Regions from separate parts of the Psychrobacillus sp. FSL K6-2365 genome, predicted to be linked through region 2. Evidence: a T-box and tRNA genes for the amino acid it is inferred to sense, from the RefSeq annotation. Region 2 holds a T-box; the other regions hold tRNA genes.
What was found. The T-box of region 2 lies ahead of serS (serine--tRNA ligase). A T-box ahead of a tRNA ligase gene usually reads a tRNA of that ligase, here a tRNA-Ser.
Positions count from the first base shown of each region.

Region 1: it has a tRNA-Ser gene. The T-box ahead of serS (serine--tRNA ligase) is inferred to sense a tRNA for this amino acid. The anticodon was not compared.
Region 3: it has a tRNA-Ser gene. The T-box ahead of serS (serine--tRNA ligase) is inferred to sense a tRNA for this amino acid. The anticodon was not compared.

Region 1 is NZ_JBBOOO010000001.1:3,316,293-3,320,548, reverse strand. Features, by position in the region: rRNA gene MKY29_RS16745 (23S ribosomal RNA) at 1-1,658, shown strand, start outside; rRNA gene rrf (5S ribosomal RNA) at 1,777-1,892, shown strand; tRNA gene MKY29_RS16735 (tRNA-Asn) at 1,901-1,975, shown strand; tRNA gene MKY29_RS16730 (tRNA-Ser) at 1,981-2,072, shown strand; tRNA gene MKY29_RS16725 (tRNA-Glu) at 2,097-2,171, shown strand; tRNA gene MKY29_RS16720 (tRNA-Val) at 2,342-2,417, shown strand; tRNA gene MKY29_RS16715 (tRNA-Met) at 2,574-2,648, shown strand; tRNA gene MKY29_RS16710 (tRNA-Asp) at 2,652-2,727, shown strand; tRNA gene MKY29_RS16705 (tRNA-Phe) at 2,865-2,940, shown strand; tRNA gene MKY29_RS16700 (tRNA-Thr) at 2,950-3,025, shown strand; tRNA gene MKY29_RS16695 (tRNA-Tyr) at 3,033-3,116, shown strand; tRNA gene MKY29_RS16690 (tRNA-Trp) at 3,127-3,200, shown strand; tRNA gene MKY29_RS16685 (tRNA-His) at 3,226-3,301, shown strand; tRNA gene MKY29_RS16680 (tRNA-His) at 3,336-3,411, shown strand; tRNA gene MKY29_RS16675 (tRNA-Gln) at 3,413-3,484, shown strand; tRNA gene MKY29_RS16670 (tRNA-Gly) at 3,491-3,565, shown strand; tRNA gene MKY29_RS16665 (tRNA-Cys) at 3,578-3,651, shown strand; tRNA gene MKY29_RS16660 (tRNA-Leu) at 3,687-3,769, shown strand; gene MKY29_RS16655 (SRPBCC family protein) at 4,055-4,256, shown strand, end outside.
Region 2 is NZ_JBBOOO010000001.1:20,505-24,760, reverse strand. Features, by position in the region: gene MKY29_RS00090 (glycosyl hydrolase family 18 protein) at 1-537, opposite strand, end outside; gene tadA (tRNA adenosine(34) deaminase TadA) at 614-1,087, shown strand; gene serS (serine--tRNA ligase) at 1,110-2,384, opposite strand; T-box leader at 2,440-2,658, opposite strand; gene pdxT (pyridoxal 5'-phosphate synthase glutaminase subunit PdxT) at 2,682-3,275, opposite strand; gene pdxS (pyridoxal 5'-phosphate synthase lyase subunit PdxS) at 3,277-4,170, opposite strand.
Region 3 is NZ_JBBOOO010000001.1:2,984,629-2,988,884, reverse strand. Features, by position in the region: rRNA gene MKY29_RS14975 (23S ribosomal RNA) at 1-617, shown strand, start outside; rRNA gene rrf (5S ribosomal RNA) at 739-854, shown strand; tRNA gene MKY29_RS14965 (tRNA-Val) at 880-955, shown strand; tRNA gene MKY29_RS14960 (tRNA-Thr) at 969-1,044, shown strand; tRNA gene MKY29_RS14955 (tRNA-Lys) at 1,051-1,123, shown strand; tRNA gene MKY29_RS14950 (tRNA-Leu) at 1,147-1,231, shown strand; tRNA gene MKY29_RS14945 (tRNA-Gly) at 1,249-1,323, shown strand; tRNA gene MKY29_RS14940 (tRNA-Leu) at 1,339-1,427, shown strand; tRNA gene MKY29_RS14935 (tRNA-Arg) at 1,446-1,522, shown strand; tRNA gene MKY29_RS14930 (tRNA-Pro) at 1,530-1,606, shown strand; tRNA gene MKY29_RS14925 (tRNA-Ala) at 1,619-1,694, shown strand; tRNA gene MKY29_RS14920 (tRNA-Met) at 1,717-1,790, shown strand; tRNA gene MKY29_RS14915 (tRNA-Ile) at 1,797-1,873, shown strand; tRNA gene MKY29_RS14910 (tRNA-Ser) at 1,884-1,976, shown strand; tRNA gene MKY29_RS14905 (tRNA-Met) at 2,065-2,139, shown strand; tRNA gene MKY29_RS14900 (tRNA-Asp) at 2,143-2,218, shown strand; tRNA gene MKY29_RS14895 (tRNA-Phe) at 2,291-2,366, shown strand; tRNA gene MKY29_RS14890 (tRNA-Gly) at 2,373-2,446, shown strand; tRNA gene MKY29_RS14885 (tRNA-Ile) at 2,454-2,530, shown strand; tRNA gene MKY29_RS14880 (tRNA-Asn) at 2,535-2,609, shown strand; tRNA gene MKY29_RS14875 (tRNA-Ser) at 2,615-2,705, shown strand; tRNA gene MKY29_RS14870 (tRNA-Glu) at 2,712-2,783, shown strand; gene MKY29_RS14865 (hypothetical protein) at 2,999-3,838, shown strand; gene MKY29_RS14860 (1,4-dihydroxy-2-naphthoate polyprenyltransferase) at 3,890-4,256, opposite strand, start outside.

The DNA of each region.
Region 1 (4,256 bases), 3.3 Mb from region 2:
GACTGGTGGAGCGCTTAGAAGTGAGAATGCCGGTATGAGTAGCGAAAGACGGGTGAGAATCCCGTCCACCGTATGACTAAGGTTTCCTGAGGAAGGCTCGTCCGCTCAGGGTTAGTCGGGACCTAAGCCGAGGCCGATAGGCGTAGGCGATGGATAACAGGTTGATATTCCTGTACCACCAAACCACCGTTTGAGTAATGGGGGGACGCAGAAGGATAGGGTAAGCATGCTGTTGGTTATGCATGTCCAAGCAGTAAGGTGTGAATGTAGGCAAATCCGCATTCTATAACATTGAGCTGTGATGGCGAGGACGTATGTCCGGAGTTCCTGATTTCACACTGCCAAGAAAAGCCTCTAGCGAGGTGATAGGTGCCCGTACCGCAAACCGACACAGGTAGTCGAGGAGAGAATCCTAAGGTGAGCGAGAGAACTCTCGTTAAGGAACTCGGCAAAATGACCCCGTAACTTCGGGAGAAGGGGTGCTCTTTTGGGTGCATAGCCTAGAAGAGCCGCAGTGAATAGGCCCAGGCGACTGTTTAGCAAAAACACAGGTCTCTGCAAAACCGTAAGGTGAAGTATAGGGGCTGACGCCTGCCCGGTGCTGGAAGGTTAAGAGGAGTGCTTAGCGCAAGCGAAGGTGCGAATTGAAGCCCCAGTAAACGGCGGCCGTAACTATAACGGTCCTAAGGTAGCGAAATTCCTTGTCGGGTAAGTTCCGACCCGCACGAAAGGCGTAACGATCTGGGCACTGTCTCAACGAGAGACTCGGTGAAATTATAGTACCTGTGAAGATGCAGGTTACCCGCGACAGGACGGAAAGACCCCGTGGAGCTTTACTATAGCTTGATATTGAATTTTGGTGCAACTTGTACAGGATAGGCAGGAGCCTTAGAGCCCGGAGCGCCAGCTTCGGAGGAGGCGTCGGTGGGATACTGCCCTGGTTGTATTGAAATTCTAACCCATACCCGTAACCCGGGTAGGAGACAGTGTCAGGCGGGTAGTTTGACTGGGGCGGTCGCCTCCTAAAGTGTAACGGAGGCGCCCAAAGGTTCCCTCAGAATGGTTGGAAATCATTCGAAGAGTGTAAAGGCAGAAGGGAGCTTGACTGCGAGACCTACAAGTCGAGCAGGGTCGAAAGACGGGCTTAGTGATCCGGTGGTTCCGCATGGAAGGGCCATCGCTCAACGGATAAAAGCTACCCCGGGGATAACAGGCTTATCTCCCCCAAGAGTCCACATCGACGGGGAGGTTTGGCACCTCGATGTCGGCTCATCGCATCCTGGGGCTGTAGTCGGTCCCAAGGGTTGGGCTGTTCGCCCATTAAAGCGGTACGCGAGCTGGGTTCAGAACGTCGTGAGACAGTTCGGTCCCTATCCGTCGTGGGCGTAGGAAATTTGAGAGGAGCTGTCCTTAGTACGAGAGGACCGGGATGGACACACCGCTGGTGTACCAGTTGTTCTGCCAAGAGCATCGCTGGGTAGCTATGTGTGGACGGGATAAGTGCTGAAAGCATCTAAGCACGAAGCCCCCCTCAAGATGAGATTTCCCATTACGCAAGTAAGTAAGATCCCTCAAAGACGATGAGGTAGATAGGTTCGGGGTGGAAGCGTGGCGACACGTGCAGCTGACGAATACTAATCGATCGAGGACTTAACCAAATTTTGTTTAACGTAACAATGTCGTTTATCCAGTTTTGAGAGTACAAAAAAGTATAAAAAAAGCTTGAATTAATTTCTAGTTTTGTTATAATAAATATTGTCTTTCAAATTAATAATGTCTAGTGATGATGGCGAAGAGGTCACACCCGTTCCCTTACCGAACACGGAAGTTAAGCTCTTCAGCGCCGATGGTAGTTGGGGGTCTCCCCCTGTGAGAGTAGGACGTCGCTAGGCTGTATTATTCCGAAGTAGCTCAGTGGTAGAGCAATCGACTGTTAATCGATCGGTCGTAGGTTCGAGTCCTACCTTCGGAGCCATTTTAGGAGAGCTGTCCGAGTGGCCGAAGGAGCACGATTGGAAATCGTGTAGGCGGGTTAAACTGTCTCAAGGGTTCAAATCCCTTGCTCTCCGCCAGATAAGTTTTCTACATAAAAGTATGGCCCCTTGGTCAAGCGGTTAAGACACCGCCCTTTCACGGCGGTAACACGGGTTCGAATCCCGTAGGGGTCACCATTTATTTCAATTAAGTTGACACAGAGATACGAAGCTTATCTTATGTAAAATTAGGAAAAGGCAGTAGATCAAGGAAGCAATTGAGAGAATGAAGGAGCGTACTTATGTACGTGACTGATTGAACGAATGAAGCTGAAGCAGAGATGCGAAGCTTATCGTAATTTTACCCAGGAGGATTAGCTCAGCTGGGAGAGCATCTGCCTTACAAGCAGAGGGTCGGCGGTTCGAGCCCGTCATCCTCCACCATTTCTTTAAGAAATAAATTAGTAAGCATTCTATTGTCGCGGGGTGGAGCAAATCGCTTTACGAAGCAAGCGATTAACATCGATGCAGGCGTCAGCCGAAGCAGGTGTCCTACTTTTTTCAAGCGTAGTATCCTGGTGTTTGTAAGTATATTATTGTCGCGGGGTGGAGCAGTGGTAGCTCGTCGGGCTCATAACCCGAAGGTCGCAGGTTCAAATCCTGTCCCCGCAACCAAATGGTCCCGTGGTGTAGCGGTTAACATGCCTGCCTGTCACGCAGGAGATCGCCGGTTCGATCCCGGTCGGGACCGCCATTTATTTTATTTGAGATTTGAGATAAGCAAGAGGATCGAGGAAGCGATTGAGTGATGGAAGGAGCGTACTAAAGTACGTGACTGACTGAACGAATGAAGCTGACAAAGAGATTCGCAGCCTAGCACAAATCGAAGTAGGCTCAGTAGCTCAGTCGGTAGAGCAAAGGACTGAAAATCCTTGTGTCGGCGGTTCGATTCCGTCCTGAGCCACCATATTTATACGCCGGAATAGCTCAATTGGTAGAGCAACTGACTTGTAATCAGTAGGTTGAGGGTTCAAGTCCTTTTTCCGGCACCACTATACTGGTGGGGTAGCGAAGTGGCTAAACGCGGCGGACTGTAAATCCGCTCCTTCGGGTTCGGCGGTTCGAATCCGTCCCCCACCACCAGTTTTTATTTAGGGGCATAGTTTAACGGTAGAATAGAGGTCTCCAAAACCTTTGATGTGGGTTCGATTCCTACTGCCCCTGCCAAATTATAAGTTAACTTTGAATAATGGCGGTTGTGGCGAAGTGGTTAACGCACCGGATTGTGATTCCGGCATTCGTGGGTTCAATTCCCATCAGTCGCCCCATATTCCTTAGTAGTTAGCTCTTTTTTTATTTGTGGCGGTCGTGGCGAAGTGGTTAACGCATCGGATTGTGATTCCGACACTCGGGGGTTCAATTCCCCTCGTCCGCCCCATTGGGGTATAGCCAAGCGGTAAGGCAATGGATTTTGATTCCATCATGCCCTGGTTCGAATCCAGGTACCCCAGTTTTTTGCGGAAGTAGTTCAGTGGTAGAACACCACCTTGCCAAGGTGGGGGTCGCGAGTTCGAACCTCGTCTTCCGCTCCATTACTTAATTATGGCGGCATAGCCAAGTGGTAAGGCACAGGTCTGCAACACCTTTATCACCGGTTCAAATCCGGTTGCCGCCTCCAAATTTTATAATAACTGCCTAGTAGTATTTTATTTTGCCGGTGTGGCGGAATTGGCAGACGCGCGGGACTCAAAATCCCGTATCCTCTGGATGTGTCGGTTCGACCCCGACCACCGGTATTATTATGTGTTTTGCGTCAATATACGTAAAATTAAAGACACCCATTAACACTGTTAAATCAGCGTTAATGGGTGTCTTTTGTGTAGAGAGAAAAAGAAAGAGTTTTGAACTGAACTTCCACATGCATCAAAAATAACCTAGTCCTAAAAGGAATTTAAGAGAAGGTTAAGTTGAATAAAAATCTGTATTACTGTCACAATATCTCTGGAGCCTCTATTAAAATGTTAACAATACGGTGATCATCGTATGATATACTTTAGTAAACATTTTGGAGGGTTATCCGCTTGAGTACTAATTTTGAAGTGAAAAGAAATACCCACCTTTCTAAGCAACAGGTATATGATGGTTTGATTGATCTGGATGCTGCTAATTACTGGATGCAGGGGCTTGTAGGTATTGAACGATTGGATGTTGGACTAATGCAAGTGGGCAGTGAGTGGAAGGAATCTAGAAAGATGTTTGGACAAGTGGCTACGGAACATTTTG
Region 2 (4,256 bases):
GTTTTCTCTGTCACTAGCATCCATATACTCAAAATCAATATGAATATGATTCGTTCCTCTTTTTTCTGCCTCTGCCACCGCTTGTTCAAACAAATTCCTCTTAACTACTTCATCCGTTAAAATGGTATGAGCTAGTGAGCTATTAAACGCATAATCCTCAATATTTGCTATCACAATAACTGCTTCTACTTGTTGCTCTTTAGCTATTTCACTTAACGTTCCCCAATTCATCTCCGTTAATGATCCATCTCGCAATACTTCATACGAAAAAGGCATCATATACGTTAAATTTGAAGCCACCTTCTCTACTTGCTCCAACACTCGTTCGGAAGGTACTTCTGTATACCATTCAACATATAAATTCGTTTCAATAGTAGGTCTATTTGGACTTGGGGTAGATGGTAGAACTATGGCCTGCCCTACTACTAATACATCCGGATCAGGAATTTCATTTATAGAAACTATACTTTCTACTGTTGTTCCGAACCTTTTGGCGATTGCATATAAACTATCTCCCTGTTTAACTATATGGATCAATGCATCACTCCTTCATCATAGAATATGCAAGTTGATAAAAAAACATGCTACACTATGCAAAAAGGAGTTGATTTAGATGGATGAACATTATATGAATTTAGCCATAGAAGAAGCTAAGAAAGCTGCCGCCATTGGTGAAGTTCCAATAGGGGCTGTTATAGTACATAATGATAAAGTTATCGCAACCGGTTACAACTTAAGAGAAACAACCTTAAATGCTACTACACATGCGGAACTACTTGCTATTCAAGAGGCATGTAAAACTTTAAATAATTGGAGATTAGAAGAAACTACTCTATATGTTACTTTAGAACCTTGCCCTATGTGTGCAGGAGCTATTTTACAATCCCGTATCCCCCGAGTCGTCTACGGGGCAAGAGATGGCAAAGCAGGCTGTGTAGATTCCCTTTACCGACTATTAAATGATGAACGTTTTAATCACTGCTGTGAAGTGACAGAAGGTGTTTTAGCAGAAGAATGTGGCAATATACTCACTCAGTTTTTTCGTAATCTTCGCGAAAAAAAGAAGAACCAGAAACGCGGTTTATAGCGAATCTGGTTCTTCTTTTTAATTATTTTATAACTGTTTTTCCACCCATATAAGGAACCAGAACCTCTGGAACTAATACTGTTCCATCTGCTTGTTGGTAATTTTCTAATATAGCTGCCACTGTGCGTCCTAGTGCTAATCCACTACCATTTAATGTATGCACGTACTCTGGTTTTCCTCCAGCTTCACGGCGGAAACGAATCCCTGAACGTCTAGCCTGGAAGTCTTCAAAGTTACTGCAAGAAGAAATTTCTTTATATTCACCATAGCTTGGTAACCATACCTCTAAATCATACTTTTTAGCAGCTGTAAATCCTAAATCTGCTGTACACATATGAAGTTTACGATATGGAAGACCTAACAGTTGTAATACTTTCTCTGCATGACCAGTTAAAAGTTCTAACTGCTCATAAGAATCTTCTGGCTTCACAAAGCGAACTAACTCTACTTTGTTAAATTGATGCTGACGTATTAAACCACGTGTATCGCGACCTGCAGATCCTGCTTCTGAACGGAAGCAAGCGCTATAAGCAGTGAATGCCTGCGGAAGTTCTGCCCCATCTAATATTTCATCTCTATAAAAATTCGTTACAGGTACTTCCGCTGTTGGTATTAAGAAGTAATCCTCTTCTCCAATTAAAAATGCATCCTCTTCAAACTTCGGAAGTTGCCCCGTACCTGTTAAACTTGTACGGTTTGCTAAATATGGTGGAAGCATTTCTTCATAACCATGCTCTTCTGCATGCAAATCCATCATAAAATTTAACAATCCACGTTCTAATCTAGCCCCTAATCCACGGTAAAATGCAAAACGACTTCCTGTCACTTTTGCAGCACGTTCAAAATCTACTAATTTTAATTCTGTCGCAATGTCCCAATGTGCTTTCGTTTCAAAATCAAATGAAGGAACTTCTCCCCATTTAAGTATTTCTACATTATCATCCTCAGAGTCACCTATTGGTACACTGTCGTGTGGAACATTAGGGATACGCATCATCATATATTCAAACTTTTCTTCAACATCTCGTAACTCATCATCTAATGCTTTTATTTCATCGCCTACTTCACGCATACGTGCAATAAGATCATCCGCATTTTCTTTATTTCGTTTCATCAAAGAGATTTTTTGAGAAAACTCATTTCTTTCAGCCTTTAATACTTCCGTTTTCGCTATCAACTCACGACGCTTTTGGTCTAAAGGTTGGAATTGGTCAAACTCTGAAATATCTTCTCCTCGCTTAGCAAGTTTTGCTTTTACTGTTTCATAATTATCTCGTACAAATTTTACATCTAACATATATAATTCCTCCTTTAAATTTTCTAAAAACGACAAAAAAGCCCCCATCCCATGAAAAAGGGACGAGAGCATACCCGCGTTGCCACCCTGATTGATCCAGTCATAAACAGAATCCACTTACTTGTACTGTAACGGCTTTTCAACCGGCACGACTTACTAATCATTCAGCCGCACAACTCAAAGGACGGATTCACAAGTGTTTATATCAGCTTGCACCACCCGCTGACTCTCTATAAAAAACGTGCTTGTTACTGCTTCCTATCATCGTTTTTGATTCATGAAATTACTCATACTTTACTATACGTGCAACTCATTTGCAAGACTTTCCTTCACCATCTCTATAAAATATGCCGTTATTCGTTGATCAGTAGTTAACTCGGGATGAAAAGAGCATCCTAACAAATAACCTTGTCTTACCATTACGATTCTATCTCTATACGTTGCAAGTATTTCAACATTCTCCCCGACATTTACGATATGAGGTGCTCGTATAAATACCGCTGGAAAATCCGCTGCAACACCTTTAATATATAAACTTACTTCAAAGCTATCGACCTGTCGACCGTAAAAATTGCGTTCAATAGTAGCTTCAAGAGCACCTATATGTGAATAATCGTATCCAACTAATTCTTTTGCAAGTAGGATTAAGCCTGCACAAGTTCCAAACATTGGTTTACCATTCAATGCAAATTGTCTTAGTGGTTCTAACATTTCAAATCGATCAATTAGCTTTCGCATAGTTGTACTTTCTCCTCCAGGGAGTATTAAACCATCCACTAAAGCTAAATCATTTATATTTTTTACCATTATTGCATCTGCTCCACTATTTTCAATGGAACGAATATGCTCGCTAACTGCTCCCTGGAGTGCTAAAACACCTATTTTAACCATATTACCAACCTCTATCTTGCATACGTTCAACTGCAGATAAACGAGAAATTTCAATTCCTTTCATAGGAATTCCTAATTCCTTTGAAATCTCTACCAGTAATTTATAATCCCGGAAATGTGTTGTAGCTTCCACAATAGCTTTTGCAAATCTCTCAGGATTTTCTGATTTGAAAATACCAGATCCTACAAACACACCATCTGCTCCAAGCTCCATCATTAGAGCTGCATCTGCTGGTGTTGCTACCCCGCCTGCTGCAAAGTTCACAACTGGTAATTTGCCGGCATGCTTAATTTGCAATAAAACATCATAAGGTGCACCTAAAACTTTTGCTTCTGTCATTAATTCATCTTCACTCATATGTACTATTTTGCGAACCTGTCCATTTACTTTACGTAAATGACGTACTGCTTCTACTATGTTCCCTGTTCCTGGCTCGCCTTTTGTACGAAGCATCGAAGCTCCTTCTCCAATTCTTCGTGCTGCTTCTCCAAGATCTTTACAACCACATACAAAAGGTACTATAAATTCATTTTTACGTAAGTGATACTCTTCATCTGCGGGAGTTAGCACTTCTGATTCATCAATATAATCTACACCCATTGCCTCTAAAATGCGTGCTTCAGTAATATGACCGATACGCGCTTTCGCCATCACTGGAATTGTTACCGCTCCCATTACCTCTTCCATAATATGTGGGTCCGCCATACGAGCTACTCCCCCAGCTGCCCGGATATCGGAGGGTACTCGTTCTAATGCCATCACCGCAACTGCACCTGCTGCTTCTGCAATTTTTGCTTGCTCTGCATTAATAACATCCATGATAACTCCGCCCTTTTGCATTTCAGCCATTCCTCTTTTTACTCGATCTGTCCCGATTAAACTTGTAGGTATCATTATTTTCCCTCCATTATCTTTATTAAGTTTAGTATAATAAAATATGACCTTATGAAAAGTATCAGAAACAAATTAAATAAAGTGGT
Region 3 (4,256 bases), 3.0 Mb from region 2:
CCCAAAGGTTCCCTCAGAATGGTTGGAAATCATTCGAAGAGTGTAAAGGCAGAAGGGAGCTTGACTGCGAGACCTACAAGTCGAGCAGGGTCGAAAGACGGGCTTAGTGATCCGGTGGTTCCGCATGGAAGGGCCATCGCTCAACGGATAAAAGCTACCCCGGGGATAACAGGCTTATCTCCCCCAAGAGTCCACATCGACGGGGAGGTTTGGCACCTCGATGTCGGCTCATCGCATCCTGGGGCTGTAGTCGGTCCCAAGGGTTGGGCTGTTCGCCCATTAAAGCGGTACGCGAGCTGGGTTCAGAACGTCGTGAGACAGTTCGGTCCCTATCCGTCGTGGGCGTAGGAAATTTGAGAGGAGCTGTCCTTAGTACGAGAGGACCGGGATGGACACACCGCTGGTGTACCAGTTGTTCTGCCAAGAGCATCGCTGGGTAGCTATGTGTGGACGGGATAAGTGCTGAAAGCATCTAAGCACGAAGCCCCCCTCAAGATGAGATTTCCCATTACGCAAGTAAGTAAGATCCCTCAAAGACGATGAGGTAGATAGGTTCGGGGTGGAAGCGTGGCGACACGTGCAGCTGACGAATACTAATCGATCGAGGACTTAACCAAATTTTGTTTAACGTAACAATGTCGTTTATCCAGTTTTGAAAGAATAAATTTTTTATTAAATAACCCTTGAAAAATTCTACAGAGTTGTTATAATAAAGCATGTCTTTCAAAAGTATTCAAGTCTAGTGATGATGGCGAAGAGGTCACACCCGTTCCCATACCGAACACGGAAGTTAAGCTCTTCAGCGCCGATGGTAGTTGGGGGTCTCCCCCTGTGAGAGTAGGACGTCGCTGGGCTTGCAATAAATACATAATTTACCCAGGAGGATTAGCTCAGCTGGGAGAGCATCTGCCTTACAAGCAGAGGGTCGGCGGTTCGAGCCCGTCATCCTCCACCATATATTTACTCCTGCCGGAGTAGCTCAACTGGTAGAGCAACTGACTTGTAATCAGTAGGTTGAGGGTTCAAGTCCTTTCTCCGGCACCATTTTTAGAGCCATTAGCTCAGTTGGTAGAGCATCTGACTTTTAATCAGAGGGTCGTAGGTTCGAATCCTACATGGCTCATCACTTTATAGTGAATAATGTATGCGGGTGTGGCGGAACTGGCAGACGCACTAGACTTAGGATCTAGCGCCGCAAGGCGTGGGGGTTCGACTCCCTTCACCCGCACCATTTAATTTAATAACCGAGCGGAAGTAGTTCAGTGGTAGAACACCACCTTGCCAAGGTGGGGGTCGCGAGTTCGAACCTCGTCTTCCGCTCCAAAGATTCACTAAAGTGCCGGGGTGGCGGAACTGGCAGACGCACAGGACTTAAAATCCTGCGGTAGGTGACTACCGTACCGGTTCGATTCCGGTCCTCGGCACCACTTTTATGAAAAACATATGCGCTCGTAGCTCAATTGGATAGAGCACTTGACTACGAATCAAGAGGTTGCAGGTTCGAGTCCTGCCGAGCGCACCATATTTGACGGGAAGTAGCTCAGCTTGGTAGAGCACTTGGTTTGGGACCAAGGGGTCGCAGGTTCGAATCCTGTCTTCCCGACCAGTTATTATTTTCGGGGCCTTAGCTCAGCTGGGAGAGCGCCTGCCTTGCACGCAGGAGGTCAGCGGTTCGATCCCGCTAGGCTCCACCATTTTAAAAAAAGTTGAAATCTTGGCGGTGTAGCTCAGTTGGCTAGAGCACTCGGTTCATACCCGAAAGGTCGTGGGTTCGACTCCCTCTGCCGCCATCTTAAGGACCTTTAGCTCAGTTGGTTAGAGCAGACGGCTCATAACCGTCCGGTCGCAGGTTCGAGTCCTGCAAGGTCCACCATCAATATCTTGGAGGAATACCCAAGTCTGGCTGAAGGGATCGGTCTTGAAAACCGACAGGCGGGTCATACCGCGCGGGGGTTCGAATCCCTCTTCCTCCTCCATTTTAATCTAATTGATGCAGGTGTAAGCCGAAGAATGTGTCTCACTATTTTTAAGCAATGTACCATCGATTTTGTAAATATATAACGTCGCGGGGTGGAGCAGTGGTAGCTCGTCGGGCTCATAACCCGAAGGTCGCAGGTTCAAATCCTGTCCCCGCAACCAAATGGTCCCGTGGTGTAGCGGTTAACATGCCTGCCTGTCACGCAGGAGATCGCCGGTTCGATCCCGGTCGGGACCGCCATTTATATATGAATGTTAATACATATCAATTGGAAATTTGGCTTGAATAATTAGCTTAATTTAAAATTGAAGAGGCTCAGTAGCTCAGTCGGTAGAGCAAAGGACTGAAAATCCTTGTGTCGGCGGTTCGATTCCGTCCTGAGCCACCATTTAATGCGGGTGTAGTTTAGTGGTAAAACCTCAGCCTTCCAAGCTGATGATGAGAGTTCGATTCTCTTCACCCGCTCCAAAATAATGGGCCTATAGCTCAGCTGGTTAGAGCGCACGCCTGATAAGCGTGAGGTCGATGGTTCGAGTCCATTTAGGCCCACCATTATTCCGAAGTAGCTCAGTGGTAGAGCAATCGACTGTTAATCGATCGGTCGTAGGTTCGAGTCCTACCTTCGGAGCCATATATGGGGAAGTACTCAAGTGGCTGAAGAGGCGCCCCTGCTAAGGGTGTAGGTCGGGCAACCGGCGCGAGGGTTCAAATCCCTCCTTCTCCGCCATATATTGGCCCCTTGGTCAAGCGGTTAAGACACCGCCCTTTCACGGCGGTAACACGGGTTCGAATCCCGTAGGGGTCATACTCAAAAAAAGGTAACCAATCATTGGTTACCTTTTTTTATTTTTAACTTTTATTTTATTCCTTTCTCTTTTTCTATGTCGATGTATGGAACGGTCATTCAATAGAATGCATACAACATAATGACCAGTGATAACGCATAAATAATGAACCCTAGGTTATATATAGAGTGAATTTAAAATATGATATCATTTCTATTGAAGGGAGAGGTTATAGTTGTTTCAAAAATTTAGTAAAGTTATGCTCATACTTGTACTAGCGTTAGGCTTCACAAGCTTAGGTCACATGCAAGCAGACGCAGCTACAAACAAAGTTATGTGGGGAAAAACAGAGTTAAAACAAGGGCAAATAGGTAAAGTAACAATTCTTGCAGACACGAATTTAGTTAAAGTTGGCTCCAATGGATCACTTAATAAAGTACGCACACTAAAAAAAGGTGATGAATATAGAGTCTATACGTATAAGGGAACAAATGGTGGCTTATATGGAGTAGGGGCAAGTAGTTTCATACAAAAAGGTTCTAAAGTGAAATATGAAACTCCATCTAAAAGTAAGCTAGCTTTGCTTAATAAAGAAGTAATAGGTGGGCTAACACCAAAAGCAGGGATGAAGCTTGTTTATTCTCCTAGCTTTACTGAAAATACACAAAATGAATTTACTGTTAGTGATTCCTATAATTCTGAATACGATATGACGGAAGCTTTTTTAAAGAAGAAAGGTGATATCCTAAATAATTTTACTTATATTGAACGTAAAGATCGTTTAATATTTGGGGTAAGTCATACAGATTGGGCCATACTTGATCTCGCTTTTCCATTGATTGAAGGAAAAACAACGAGAGAATATTATCTAACAGAGGACAACAATCAAGCTTTTTATAATGTATTTGTGGAAAGTACTACTAGTACGGTTAAAGTAAAAGCCGGAACATTCCAAAACGTGGTAGTTGTTCGTACAAACTATGGCTACACGTTCTATATCGCACCCGGAATCGGAATTATCAAGCTTGTCGATAAAAAAGGTGTACTTAAAGCAGAGTTATTATCATATAAATAAGAAAAAAACCAGAGTGCTAGCTTTTTAATAGCATTCTGGTTTTTTAAAATATTATACATAATAGCCAATCAATAGACCTAAGCCTAAAAGGAATACAAAAATCGTATTCGTAAGTGCGGTGTCTTTCATAGCAGGCGCAACCTGAACTGGATTTTCTGTTTGTTTAAATAGTTTTATCGCATGTATAGGTTTTTTCATACTTAACAAAACCAATAAACTCCATGGAGTGATTATTTGCAAAACAACTAAAGCAATAATCCAAAGATAAGACAAAATAAAATAAGAAGCTAAAATAGTAATGGCGTTCTTCCTACCAACTAATATAGCCATCGTTTTTCGTCCACCTATGGTGTCTTCGACTAAATCGCGAATATTATTAGAAAGCATTATTGCAGCAACTAACAGGGCACTTGGTACA